Regions from separate parts of the Rhizobium sp. SYY.PMSO genome, predicted to be linked through region 4. Evidence: predicted binding sites of a transcription regulator. Region 4 holds the regulator's gene; each other region holds the start of a gene.
The links. The regulator LexA, encoded in region 4, represses DNA repair genes until DNA is damaged. The targets are predictions, from matches to a motif close to TGTTCNNNNTGTGTTCNG.

Region 1 (3,551 bases), 250 kb from region 4:
AGGCGTTCCTTCCCATCAAGGTCGGTGCCGCCGATATCGGCGCGGCCGTGGTATTCGAACCTGTGCCAGGAGTGGCATGGATCTGTAGCCGTATCTCCCTCACGGGTACCCGCTTTGACGGGCGCCATGATGGCGACGGCTCGACTCAAGCGACGATCAGGCCGCCGCGATAATCCAGCTCGTAAGCCTTGCGCCCGTTCACCAGGATGGTCTCATGGCCGGTGAAGTGGTCGCACGCTCCCGTGCTGCGGTCGATATAACGGCCATATCCGTGCTCGAACTCGAAGCCGCCGAGAAAACGCTTCTCGTCCAGATAGAGCCGCAACAGCGCCGACTTGATGACCATGCCGGCGCGCCTGGCGTCGATCAGATCGGGCTCTGTGATATGGCCGAAATAATTCATGGCCCAGACCGGCTCGCCATCATGCCAGACGAGTTCCTGACCGGCGAAATCCGTGCCGCCGAAATAGCTGTCGAGATAGCGCCAGCGGCCGCTGGCATAGCCGATGTCATGCGAGCCGCTACGGGACGACGGCAACCTTTCGCCATCGCCGACATAGGTCTCCGCCTTGGCGATGACAATGAAATCGTTCAGCTCGGCGAGATCCGGCATGACACGCTCTCCAATTCCGGTGAGCGGCGACAATGCCATCTATCCTGTTTTTTGTAAAGAACATATAGTGAACAAAATTGGCTATTCGCGATTGCCGCAGGCCTTTTGACCGATATCGTCCTGCCAGTCCTGGATGCTGACGGTCCTGGCATCGGCCTTCAGCGTCTTGCCATCCTTCGTCACCTTGCCGGTCAGCACGTTATAGTCGCAGCTATGGCTGTCATCCGGTTCGAGCGTGTCGCGGGAAGCATAGGTATAGCCGGCGACCACGAAACTGTTGTTGCGATAGGCCAGCGTCAGTGTCTGTTCCCAGCGGTCGCGGCCGATGCTGTCATTCTGCGAGACGATTGCGATCGAGCCATTCGGAAGCGCCGAGATCGAGGGTTCCTGCCCGACGCCGCCGCCAGGCTCGATGTTGCCCCATATCTTCGCCGGGGCGCTTGCCGCAAGCTTCAGGAGAGAGTGCTCGTCATCGCGCAGATAGATATAGATGCCGATCGGATTCTCGGCCTGTTCGTCGCCTGCGGGTGCCGTCAGAAGGGCGAGGTCGGCTTTGCCGTCCTTGTTCCAGTCGCCGATTGCGGCATCGATGACGCTCCCGGGCGGGACGGTATCTCCGGCATGGGCCGTGGTTGCGAGCGAAAGCAGAATGAGGGCGCAGGCAGGTGTTTTCATCGTGATCTCCCGGTTGCCTCTGCATAGCGTCGCGCCGCCTCCGCGTCCATCGCAGGGCCGAAAAAGTCAGGTGATGAAATTTATGGATGCGTCTATTGACTCTCGAACAAAAATAGAACAAAAAAGAAACATAACGAGTAAGGAGCGCGTAAATGACCGATATCATTCGAGACGTTGCAGCATTCACCTCCATCGTCATGTTCGTCACCAGCTTTTCCCTCATCATGATGGCGATGTGAGTTTTATCCCCCGTTTGCATATGGTGCTCCCATATTTGATGGGAGCAACTTCTGGACTTTGCGATCCGTAATGCCGACAATGTCGCCGATTCATTTTGGCATGCGGAAGGGTTTTAAATGGCGGATATGAGTGGCGGCGGCGCGGTTGCGCCGGTCGGCGAAATGCCGGAATTCGTGCACCTCCGGGTCCATTCTGCCTACTCCCTGCTGGAGGGAGCGCTACCGCTCAAGAAGATCCTGGCGAAGGCTGCCGGCGACAGCCAGCCGGCCATCGCCATCACCGATACCAACAATCTTTTCATCGCGCTTGAATTCTCGCAGAAGGCGATGGACGAGGGGCTGCAGCCGATCATCGGCTGCCAGGTGTCGATCGACATGGAAGACGGCGGGGAAGGCGAAAAGCGCGGGCCGCAGCAGGCGTTGGCGAAACTGCCGTCCATCGTTCTGCTTGCCGCCACGGAGCGGGGCTATGAGCGCCTCGTCGATCTGGTCAGCCGCGCCTATCTGGGCGGCGAAGGCAATAGTGCCGTCCACATCGCCGCTTCCTGGCTTGAGGAGATCGGCACGGAAGGCATGATCGCGCTCACCGGCTCGCTCACCGGTCCGGTCGATATGGCGTTGAAGGAAGGCCATGCGCCGCAGGCACTTTCCCGGCTGCTGACATTGAAACGGTTGTTCGGCGACCGTCTCTATGTCGAATTGCAGCGGCATGGCACCTATGACCGCCGCCACGAGCAGAAGATGATCGGGCTGGCTTACGAGCATGAGATTCCGCTGGTCGCCACCAACGAGGCGTTCTTCCCGACGCGCGACGACTATGATGCCCATGACGCGCTGATGGCTGTCGCCCATAACGCCATCGTCTCCGACGACACGCGGTTCCGCCTGACGCCGGACCATTATCTGAAAAGCCGCGCCGACATGGCGAAGCTTTTCGCCAATTTGCCCGAGGCGCTGGAGAACACGGTCGAAATCGCCCGCCGCTGCTCCTTCGTCCTGAAAACCCGCAAGCCGATCCTGCCGCGCTTCACCGGCGCTACCGACGATGCGGAGGAGGCGGAGCGCGCCGAGGCCGCGGAACTGCGCGCCCAGGCTATCGAGGGATTAGACCAGCGTCTCGCCTCGCTCGGTATGGCGCCGGGCTACGAGGAGAAGGAATATCGCGACCGGCTGGAATTCGAGCTCAGCGTCATCGAGCGCATGAAGTTCCCCGGCTACTTCCTGATCGTTGCCGACTTCATCAAATGGGCCAAGCGGCATGATATTCCGGTTGGCCCCGGCCGCGGCTCGGGCGCGGGCTCCTTGGTCGCGTATGCGCTGACCATCACGGACGTCGATCCGCTGCGCTTCTCGCTGCTGTTCGAGCGCTTCCTCAATCCGGAACGCGTCTCGATGCCGGACTTTGATATCGACTTCTGCCAGGACCGGCGCGAAGAGGTCATCCGCTATGTGCAGGCCAAGTATGGCCGCGAGCAGGTGGCGCAGATCATCACCTTCGGTTCGCTGCAGGCGCGCGCCGCCTTGCGCGATGTCGGCCGCGTGCTGGAAATGCCCTATGGTCAGGTCGACAAGATCTGCAAGCTGGTGCCGAACAACCCCGCCAATCCGACCCCGCTCAACAAAGCGATCGAGGAGGAGCCTCGCCTGCAGGAGGAGGCGGATAAGGAACCCGTCGTCGCCCGCCTTCTCGATATCGCCCAGAAGATCGAGGGGCTTTATCGCCACGCCTCGACGCACGCCGCCGGTATCGTCATCGGCGACCGCCCGCTGTCGAAGCTCGTGCCGATGTATCGCGATCCGCGCTCCGACATGCCGGTCACTCAGTTCAATATGAAATGGGTGGAGCAGGCCGGCCTGGTGAAGTTCGACTTCCTCGGCCTGAAGACCCTGACGGTGCTGAAGACGGCCGTCGATTTCGTCGCCAAGCGCGGCATCTCGATCGATCTTGCCAGCATCCCGCTCGACGACAAGAAGACCTACGACATGCTCTCGCGCGGCGAGACGGTCGGCGTGTTCCAGGTGGA
Region 2 (3,551 bases), 1.7 Mb from region 4:
CGTCGGCCTCAACGATCTCAGAAAGGAAACGGGTGTCCTGCCGCAGCCGGGCCGCGCCTATCTGGTGCCCTGGCTGATGCAGGCGATACTGGCCGTCAGTGCCTATGGGCTCGAAGCCATCGACAGCGTCTTCAACGATTTCAAGGATGCGGAGGCGTTCGAAGCGGAATGCGGTCAGGGCCGCAGCATGGGCTTTGCCGGCAAGATGCTGATCCATCCGAGCCAGATCGAGGCCGCCAACCGGCATTTCGGCCCGGATGCGACAGCTATTGCCGAGGCCGAAGCCATCATATCAGCCTTTGCCGAGCCGGGTGCCGACGCTCTCAATGTCGTCAATCTCGGCGGGCGGATGGTGGAGCGGCTGCACCTTGTCCAGGCGGAAAGACTGGTTCATAAAGCTCGTCTGATCGCGCATCGCGCTTCGGGCGTAGCCGCAGCATCCCGCACCGAGGCCTGACGGGCCAACCCAGCAAGAAAGATGTCTTGATGAAACTCTACCGCTTCCTCACCGGCCCCGACGACGCATCCTTCTGCCATAAGGTATCCGCGGCGTTGAACAAAGGCTGGGAGCTGTCGGGCTCGCCGACCTATGCCTTCAATGCTGCGAGCGGTCAGATGCAGTGCGGCCAGGCCGTCGTCAAGGACGTCGCCGGCAAGGATTACGATCCGGATATGAAGCTTTCGGAACAGTAATCAGCTGGGTGAGCGAGAGGGTGGCTGCTATTGGGGCTTAAATCGCCCTAAATGCGTTTGATCTCGTCTTTTACTTCACGCCATGTCAAAAGCCAGATTATCGGATTTTCTTCTACATACGTGATGTCCTCACCCTTTCTAAGGTGTGCGCGTAAAGACATGCTCAGAATGCTGCTCCCTAAGCCAAAGATGGAGGAGCTGAAGATGCCAATAAAATATATGAACTTGACGAAGTTTGTGACAGGATTTTCGTTAAGATCCGGTACGTCAAGTTTAAATTAATCTCCTATTATCAATAGAAGAAGGAATGAAGCGCTAAATAAGAGACTTATCCTTAAAGTCACTTTATCCTATTTCTTGCGCTTGAGCCTACAATACATCGGATAATAGTAAACTTTATTGACGAAGGATATCACCGATCCGTCGCTTCTTCGGCGCTTTCCTCGATGCGCTCCATGTCCTCGTCGCTCAGGCCGAAATGGTGGCCGATCTCGTGGATCATGACATGGGTGATGATGTCGCCGAGGGTTTCGTCGTTTTCCGCCCAGTAATCGATGATCGGCCGGCGGTAGATGCGGATCTTGTTCGGCATATCGCCGGTCTGGGCGGTAAAGCGCTCCGATATGCCGCGGCCCTCGAAAAGGCCGAGCAGGTCGAAGGGGGTTTCCAGCGCCATATCCTCGAATACGTCGTCATCCGGGAAATCCTCGATGAGGATGATGAGGTTGCCGGTGAGCGAACGGAACTCTTCCGGCAGATGGCTGTAAGCCTCCATTGCCAGAGATTCGAATGTGCTGATGGAGGGCGAGTGGCGGTCCCGCCAATCCTCGCTCTGGTCAACGCGAGCCATGAATGCTTCCTTCCTTGGCTGGTCATATAGAGGCTTTGCGCTGCTTTTACGAGAGCGGATTAGCGCATGGCGCCGAAAAGTATTTGAGCGGTTTTCGGACGGCATCAGGCTCTATCTGCTTGATTTTGGAGCGGATTCGGATTCCAGCCTGAACAGGCCTCAGATTGCCCGGGCATGGGCAGAGGAATATTTTCTCATAAAATGGTGTTGACTCTTTTTCCGGCCTCTGGAATCCATAAGAACATAACGAGAACATTATCGATCTGGAGCTAACGTCATGGCTGAGGCCGCCGTGGCGCGGGAAACGCTTTTTGCCCTGCGTGAAACCATTGCCCGACTGGAAGGCAGGCCGATGCCGGCACTGGCCGCGGCGGCGCATGAGGTGCTGGCGACCGGGCTGGCCATAGGATCGGCAGGCATTGCGAAGCCTCTGCCTGATCAGGTTTCGTCTGGTCAGGCCTTGTCTGGTCGGTCTTTGCCTGAGCCGAGGCTTCTTGCCACCGGCGTCGGCGATCTCGATGCGGCGCTGCAAGGCGGCCTGCCGCTCGATGCGCTGACGGAGATCCGATCGCTCGGTCTGCGCGATGCGGGAGCGGCGAGCGGTTTTGCTCTTGCGCTTGCCGCGCGGCTGCATGCGCAGGCTTCGGGTATGGCCACGTCTCCGATCCTGTGGATCGGCGATACGGTCGCCACGATGGAGGCGGGCCTGCCCTATGCCATCGGCATCAGGGATTTCGGGCTGGAGCCTGCGGCTTTCCTGCAGGCATCGCCGCGCAAGCTGGAAGATGCGCTCTGGGTGGCGGAAGCAGCGCTTGGGAGCGCTGCCTTTGCTGCCGTCATTCTGGAAGTGCGCGGCAATCCGGCCCGTTTCGGCCTGACCGAAAGCCGGCGGCTGGCTTTGAGGGCCAAGGCGGCGGGGCGGCCCTTGTTTCTGTTACGGCAGGGCGGCGAGGAGGAGGCGAGCAGCGCCTTCTTTCGCTTTTCCGTCGAACCCGCGCCGGCCTCGGCGCGGCCCCTGCCGGATGGATCGATGCTTGGCGGCAGCATCGGTCATCCGGCCTTTCGTCTGACCTTGGAAAAGAGCCGAAACCCGGCGCCTCTTTCCATAACCCTGGAGTGGAATGCCCATGACCGCCGCTTTGCCCCTATCCTCGACACGCAATGCCCTGCCTTTCCCGGCGAACACGCAGCGCATTCTGGCGCTGACCTTTCCGCACCTGCCGACCGACCGGATCGCGCGCAAGCGCTGGGGTCTGTCCTGGCGTTCGGCAGGCAGGCTTGAAGCGCCGCCGCTGGCCTGTGCCGGCAAGCTCAACAACGCCATGCGCCTGACCGCGCTGAACGAGCGGGCGGAGACGATCGGCTTGAAGCAGGGACAGGGCGTGGCCGAGGCGAAGGCGATCTGCCCCGATCTGGATGTCGTCGAGGAGGACCCTGCTGCAGATCGCAAGCTGCTGGAGGCGATCGCCGACTGGTGCGACCGCTATACGCCGCTGGTGGCGATCGACGGCAGGGATGGCCTGTTTCTCGATATTACCGGCTGCGCCCATCTCTTCGGCGGCGAAGAGGCGTTGCTTGAGGATATATTGATCCGGATTTCCCGGCTGGGCTTCGATGTGCGCGGCGCCATTTCCTCCGCGCCGGGCCTATCCTGGGCCGTGGCCCGCTTCGACGACAGCCGCGTCGTTCCTCCGGAAGCGATGGAGGAAGCCCTGGCGCCGCTGCCTGTGGCGTCCCTGCGGCTCGGTGAGGAAACCGTCGCTGCCTTGCAGAAGATGGGCCTGAAACGGACGGGCGATCTTCTGGCTGCGCCGCGTGCGCCGCTTGCCCGCCGTTTCGGTGCACAGGTGCTTTTGCGCCTCGATCAGGCCGTCGGCCTCGTCGAGGAACCGATCTCGCCGCGCCGGCCGGTCGCGCAATTGTCGGCCGAGCGCCGGCTTGCCGAGCCGGTGCAGACGGAAGACGATATTCTCAAGCTTGCCCGCCAGCTTGCCGAAACCCTGAAGAC
Region 3 (3,551 bases), 1.3 Mb from region 4:
TGGATGCGCCCGACCGTGGGCTTGTCGTCGAGATCGGCAAGCGTGCGCGCCACCTTGAGGATTCGATGATAGCCGCGGGCGGAGAACTTCATCTTCTCGGCTGCGTCACGCAGCAATTGCAGCCCGGCGGCATCGGGCTCCGCGATGGCTTCGATCATCGCGGTCGAGCAGCGGGCATTGGTGGCGATGTCCTTCAAGCCGGCGCTTTCGAAACGCTCGCGCTGCCGTTCGCGCGCGCGGGCGACGCGCAAAGCGACGTCGGCACTCTTTTCCGCCGTCGTGGGCCTAATCAGGTCGGCGGCCGACACTGCCGGCACGTCGATGCGGATATCGATACGATCCAGCAAGGGACCCGAGATCCGACCCTGATAATCGGACGCGCAACGCGGCCCCCGGGCGCAGGTGTGGCCCGGTTCGCCGGCCATGCCGCAGCGGCACGGGTTCATCGCCGCCACGAGCTGAATGCCGGCTGGATAGGAAACCCGATGGTTTGCCCTGGCGATCACGCATTCGCCGGTTTCCAGAGGCTGGCGCAGCGCATCCAGCGCCTGCGGCGAAAACTCCGGCAGCTCGTCGAGAAACAGAATGCCGTGATGGGCGAGCGAGACCTCGCCCGGCCGGGCGCGCAGGCCACCGCCGACAAGCGCCGCCATGGTGGCGGAGTGGTGCGGCGCACGATAGGGCCGCCGATCGGAGAGCTTGCCGCCGGAAAGCTGGCCGGCAACCGAATGGATCATCGACACCTCAAGCAATTCGTTGGTCGACAATGGCGGCAAAATCGACGGCAGGCGCGAAGCCAGCATCGATTTACCGGAACCCGGCGGCCCGACGAAAAGCAGATTGTGCCCGCCAGCCGCGGCCACTTCCAGGGCGCGCTTGGCACTCTCCTGCCCCTTGATGTCGCCAAGATCGGGCAGATTGGCGGCATTGGCGCGAACCGACGGCTCCGGCCGCGACAGGACCTGCGTGCCGCGAAAATGATTGGCAAGCGCGATCAGGCTGCGCGGCGCCAGAATGTCGATTTCCCTGCCGGCCCAGGCGGCTTCCGGTCCGCTTTCGGCCGGGCAGATCAGCCCCTTGCCCATGGCATTGGCAGCGATGGCCGCAGGCAACGCTCCGGCAACGGGCGCGATGGTGCCGTCGAGATTGAGTTCGCCGATGACGGTATAGGAAGACAGGGCATCGGCCGGGATCGCACCGAGCGCCGCCATCAGGCCGAGCGCGATCGCAAGATCGAAGTGGCTGCCCTCCTTGGGCAAGTCCGCGGGCGCAAGATTGACCGTAACCTTCTTCGGCGGCAGGGCGAGACCCGAGGCATGAAGCGCCGCCTGAACCCGCTCGCGGCTTTCGGCGACGGCCTTGTCGGGCAGGCCGACGATATGCATCAGCACCTTGCCCGGCGCGATCATCACCTGAACCTCGACGGGAACGCCCTCGATACCCTGAAACGCAACCGTACTGACGCGCGCCACCATGCCCTGCCCCTGTCACCGAACCCGCTTGCCGCTATTTGTCACGCTCGGCAAACCTCGGGTTGCAATCTGGCACAGGACAAGGAATGAAACAAGAACAATAAACGAACAAATACCGCCTTCGACACATCAAATTCATCGATATGCCGAAGCGAATGCCGTGTTTTCAGGTAAAGCCGAAGGCAAACCTGCCGATCAGGCGCGCTTGGCTTCGATCGCATCCCAGAGCAGGCTGGCGATATCGGCGCCGCCGAAGCGCTTGACTTCGCGGATGCCGGTCGGCGATGTCACATTGATCTCGGTCATGTAGTCGCCGATGACATCGATGCCGACGAGCAGGAAGCCGCGCTCCCTCAGCGCCGGCCCGATGCGGGCGCAGATTTCCTTCTCGCGCGCCGTCAGCTCGGTGGCTTCGGCGCGGCCGCCGACATGCATGTTGGAGCGGGCGTCATGTTCGGCCGGCACGCGGTTGATCGCGCCGACGGCCTCGCCATCGACAAGAATGATGCGCTTGTCGCCCTTGCGCACGTCAGGCAGGTATTGCTGTGCGATGAAGGGCTCGCGGAAGAGCTGGCCGAACATTTCAAGCAGGGACGAGAGATTGCGGTCGTCGCGCGTCGAATGGAAGACGCCGGCGCCGCCATTGCCGTAGAGCGGCTTCAGGATGATATCGCCCATCTCGTCGCGGAAGCGGCGGATTTCGGCCGGATCGCGGGTAATCAGCGTCTTCGGCATGAGATCGGCAAATTCGGTGACGAAGATCTTTTCCGGCGAATTGCGCACCCAGGCCGGATCGTTGACCACCAGGGTCTTCGGGTGGATGCGCTCCAGCAGATGCGTGGAGGTGATATAGGCCATGTCGAAGGGCGGGTCCTGGCGCAGCAGCACCACGTCCATGGTCGAGAGGTCGACGCGCTCCGGCTCGCCGAGCTCGAAATGGTCGCCCTTGACGTCGCGCAGGATCATCGGCTCGACGGAGGCGTAGACCTTGCCGTCGCGCATGCTCAGCCGCTCGGGCGTATAGTGGAAGAGCTTGTAGCCGCGGTTCTGCGCCTCCAGGCTCATGGCGAAGGTCGAGTCGCCCGCGATGTTGATGCTCCGGACATGGTCCATCTGGACCGCGACGTTCTTGATACCAGCCATAATCAGCCCTCGCTCGAATTTGCGGACAGATGTAGGTCGGCCCGCATGCAAACGCAACGGCTATTCAAGGACTTCCGGCAAGCCGCCTGCCGCGCTCAGGCGGCAAGGCCCTGCGCGCCGCCCTGGCGGACCATGTTGCGCAGGCGGTAAGCCATGGTCAAAGGCTTGGGGAACGGCTTGCGCAGGAATGCGACCTTGCGCAGATAGCGGTCGATGCGCCATGTCGCCCAGGTGCCGCCGGCAAAATAGGCGACATCGCCGGCGCTCAGCGTGCGCTCGACGCCGTCTTCCGTGGTGATATGCACCTCGCCCTCGAGGATCATCACCGTTTCGTCCCAGCCGAAATACCAGCGGAACTCGCCCGCCGTGCAATCCCACAGCGCGGTCATCGCGGCATCGTCCTGCCCGCGCGAATGCTCGGCGATACGAGCCACCGGATTGCCGGCCAGAATCCACGACGGTTCGATCGGCGACGGCTTCATTTCCATTTTGTCGCTGGCACCGGCCACGAAGCTTTTCGACTGCGGCAACGCCACGACGACCGGGACGGCACGCGCGGCAAAGGCCGCCATGCTCGCCAACATCATTTTCAAGACCATGCAATCCCCCAAATTCCATGCGAGTCCGGCACCTCATCGCATGGAAGGGGTAACGGCGGGGTTCATGAAATCCCGCGCATTTTAACGATTGCAAAAATCAGGTGGAAAAACCTTCGATTGTGCAGACGACCATATCGTGGTCGGACAGGGGCTTGCCCTCTTCATTCAGAGAGGAAACAAGATGGCTTTCGCCGATCGCCAAGCCGCGGCTCACGAACCAGTCGAGCTTCATGGCGCGCGCGGGAAAGCGCGTGATCAGGCTCGGGCGCGTGCTCGCCTGATCCAGCGGTCCGCCGTGGCACCGGAAGCCGCGCGCTTCAACCATGGCAAACAGCGT
Region 4 (3,551 bases):
GATCGCGCGTTTTGAAAAGGATTGCGCGCGCACGAAGCCCCGGATCTTCCGGGGAGACCGGCAAATCGTAAAACGCTTCCATTCCTTCCGGCGTCAAAATTTCAAGATCCGCATTGGCCGCCTTGACCGTCAATCCGAAGGAATGTTCCGATACGCGCGGGCCGCCGATAACCTCTTCGAGAAAGCTGCGATAGGCCGCCGGCTTCGGCGCGGAAAGCGCCACCCGCGCAATTCCGGTCACGCCGTTTTCATGACGCTCCAGCACGCCGCGGTCTGCCGGCAAGGGATTGATGCGCTGGCAGCAGAAGGCGAGAAGATCGGGCGCGCGCAGATCGGCCGCGAAGGCAAGGCGAAAGCCGGCGACAGTTTCCGTTCCGTCCGGCATTCTCATGGGCCGGGAAAAATCCAGCATCCGCCCGGCCGAGATCGCGGCTGCCTTGAACCGCTCATCATCGGCAACAGCATCGTCCGACCCGAAGACGACGGCCGAGAAGCCATCCTCACCCACACGAAAGCGGTAGGCCTGATCGCGCGCGACGAAGACGTTGCCCTCCGCGAGGCTCGCCTCGCACTGCTCCTGGGAGGCCACGCCCAAAGGTTCGAGATAGGTCTTGTCGGCAAGGAAGACGCAGGCATTCTCGGTGCCGAAAGGATGACGCGCATCGGGGGCCACCGTGAAACCGAGCTTGCCCAAGCGTTCACGCGCCAAGGCAATATTGACGGTGGGCAGCACGAGATGATCCAGCGGATGCGGTGACGAGGTCATGGCTTTTCCTGTGTTCCTGCCAGAGCAGATTTGCGCCCATCCAACGCCTGATTCAAGATGGAAGCAAGAACCTTGGGATATGGCGGCAAAGAAGACGGCAATCCCGGCGACGGGATAGCTGATTCTCTCTTCCAGCCGGTCTATCCGCCGCGATTTCGCGTGCATTCACGAATCCAACGTCACCATGGAACTGGAACGCCGCGGAAGCAGCCGTGACAGCATTTTCCATATTTATCGGCAGGTTAGCCCACATGTACCCCTCTTGGGTATTCAGCCGCTTCATTCGACAGTGGTAATTATTTAATTGGCCGCACAAGGTTTTACCGAAATTTAAGTACTTGCGGAACACATATGGAACATATAGTGTCCGTTCTGGATTTGTTTCACGACCTTTTCTTGATTCTGGGGTTCCAAGACGATGTTGACGCGCAAGCAGCAGGAACTGCTTTTGTTCATTCACGAACGCATGAAGGAATCCGGCGTCCCGCCGTCTTTCGACGAGATGAAGGACGCGCTGGATCTGGCATCCAAGTCCGGCATTCACCGCCTGATCACGGCTCTAGAAGAGCGCGGTTTCATCCGCCGCCTGCCGAATAGAGCAAGAGCGCTGGAGGTCATCAAACTGCCGGAAGCCTATAATCCAAGCCTGCAGCCGCGACGCGGCTTTTCGCCCAGTATCATCGAAGGCAGTCTCGGCAAGCCTCAACCGGTCGCTCCCCCCGCGCCGGCGAAGGTTGCGAATGACGATCACAACGGTTCGGCCTCGGTGCCGGTCATGGGGCGTATCGCTGCCGGCGTTCCGATTTCCGCCATCCAGAACAACACGCACGACATTACCGTTCCCGCCGACATGCTCGGCTCCGGCGAGCATTATGCGCTGGAAGTCAGGGGCGATTCGATGATCGATGCCGGAATTTTTGACGGCGACACCGTCATCATCCGCAATTCAACGACAGCCAATCCGGGTGATATCGTGGTCGCTCTTGTCGACGACGAGGAAGCAACCCTGAAGCGCTTTCGCCGCAAGGGCGCCTCCATTGCGCTGGAAGCCGCCAATCCGGCCTATGAAACCCGCATTTTCGGACCGGATCGCGTCAAGGTCCAGGGCAAGCTCGTCGGTCTCATTCGGCGCTATCACTAACCGTCGGCACGGGCCTGGCTGGCGTGCCGAATTTATCCGTGCGCCAATCGTAGGTTCGATGCCGCGTCCACGGCCGTTGGGGGTTTTCGAACGCTGCGGAAACAACAGGTTTGTCGGTGGCAAGCGCCATTTCGATGGAACCGGTTTGCCGTAATGTGGCGCCGGTTATGAGCATGGCGCCGGAGCGGCAATGATCCAGCCGCAGCCGGATGGGTGTCACGACGATATTTGCCGTATCGCAAGCCGGAGGCAGATAGGCTGCGTTTTCGATGGTGACGAGCATGGCGCCGTTTTCGAGCATGGCCACGCACCATGCGCCTTTCTGGCAGGCGAAGCTTCCCTGCATGGTACGGTCAAGAGCCTCTTCCATTGCCTTGCGAACGGCGCTCTCCTCTTCACGGCTTAGCCGTCGGTGGCGATCCGACTTGCTGACATGAGGAAGCCGGCTGTCGCCAGGAAGAATGGTCGGCGGCTGATATTCAGGTGCAACCAGCGCCTTTTGCCATTGTTCGAAGATGAAGGCCTGCGGCCGTTCGCGGTTGGTGGCCAGTATGGCGTCCTGACGCAGAGCGACGAGAACACCGTCTTCGGAGATCATCAGATCCGGCTTCGGCACGCCGGAGCCGAATGCCGCCGCGCCGACGGATGAAAGCGACAGCACCAAGCCCAAATGGCGAAGCCTGGTCCGCAGCATGCTCATGATCAGGAAGCCGACAATGAATGTCGGCATCAGCCAGCCCGGCTGGCGGCCGAAGGTGATGTCCCCGCCCCAGCCGGCCACGGTTTTGGCAATCACGATGACGAGCTCCAGCCCCTCCCCGGTGACGTTCCAGAAAGGGCCGTCGAGACCAAGCGGCATGAGCATCATCGCCGCCATGCCAAACGGCATGACGATGAAGGAAACCACCGGCATGGCCGCAAGATTGGCGGCGAGACCGTATGTCGCCAGGCGGTGAAAATGCTCGATCGAGAATATGGCCGTCGACGCGCCGCCGATGAACGAGGTCGACAGCACGCCGCCAAAGAAGCGCGAAACAAACAGCAGCGGGCTCAGCACGCGGAACCGCGAGAGAATGCTTTCCCGATGCCGCCGCCGCTTCCACAGCGAATAGCCGGACACCAGCGCCAGGGTTGCGGCATAGGACATCTGGAAGCTCGGGCCGAGCACCTGCGACGGCGAAAGGATGAGAATGACGATGGCGGATAACGCCACGTTGCGGAGGCTGAGCGATGGCCGGTCGAGAAGGACGGCAACCAGCATGATCGCCATCATGATGAAAGCGCGCTCCGCCGACACGCCGAAACCGGAAATGAGGTAATAGGCCGTCACCGTGACAAGCGCGCCGAATGCCGCGAATTTCTTGGTAGGCCACGCCTGCACGACGCCGGGGAACAGGCTGAACAGATAGCGCAGGCCGACATAGAAGATGCCGGCCGAGAGCGCCATGTTCAAACCCGAAATTGCGATGATGTGGGTGAGGCCGGCAATTCTCAGCGCCTCGGTCGTGTCCTTGGAGATCGCTCGTCTCTCATCGGTGACAAGTGCCGCAGCAAAAGCGCCGGTGTCACCGGGCAAGGTTTGCCTTATCCTGTCGCCTATGCTGTTGCGAAGGGCGGCAAGTCTGATATCGGCCATGTCGAGCA

Region 1: a site for LexA is predicted at 1,391-1,408, ahead of dnaE (DNA polymerase III subunit alpha). Genes of this name have one in related genera too.
Region 2: a site for LexA is predicted at 1,781-1,798, ahead of ACJJVH_RS15795 (ImuA family protein). Genes of this name have one in related genera too.
Region 3: a site for LexA is predicted at 1,566-1,583, ahead of ACJJVH_RS17975 (YifB family Mg chelatase-like AAA ATPase). Genes of this name have one in related genera too.

The regions. Positions count from the first base shown of each region.
Region 1 covers NZ_CP177349.1:974,846-978,396, forward strand. Annotated here, with positions in the region: gene ACJJVH_RS04690 (DUF5680 domain-containing protein) at 146-613, opposite strand; gene ACJJVH_RS04695 (hypothetical protein) at 695-1,288, opposite strand; gene dnaE (DNA polymerase III subunit alpha) at 1,645-3,551, shown strand, end outside.
Region 2 covers NZ_CP177349.1:3,255,622-3,259,172, reverse strand. Annotated here, with positions in the region: gene ACJJVH_RS15810 (HpcH/HpaI aldolase/citrate lyase family protein) at 1-457, shown strand, start outside; gene ACJJVH_RS15805 (DUF1737 domain-containing protein) at 487-693, shown strand; gene ACJJVH_RS15800 (metallopeptidase family protein) at 1,106-1,543, opposite strand; gene ACJJVH_RS15795 (ImuA family protein) at 1,821-2,825, shown strand; gene ACJJVH_RS15790 (Y-family DNA polymerase) at 2,866-3,551, shown strand, end outside.
Region 3 covers NZ_CP177349.1:3,706,171-3,709,721, reverse strand. Annotated here, with positions in the region: gene ACJJVH_RS17975 (YifB family Mg chelatase-like AAA ATPase) at 1-1,475, opposite strand, end outside; gene gshB (glutathione synthase) at 1,668-2,615, opposite strand; gene ACJJVH_RS17965 (cupin domain-containing protein) at 2,711-3,214, opposite strand; gene ACJJVH_RS17960 (endonuclease/exonuclease/phosphatase family protein) at 3,312-3,551, opposite strand, start outside.
Region 4 covers NZ_CP177349.1:1,227,615-1,231,165, reverse strand. Annotated here, with positions in the region: gene ACJJVH_RS05980 (VOC family protein) at 1-766, opposite strand, end outside; gene lexA (transcriptional repressor LexA) at 1,185-1,907, shown strand; gene ACJJVH_RS05970 (ComEC/Rec2 family competence protein) at 1,888-3,551, opposite strand, start outside.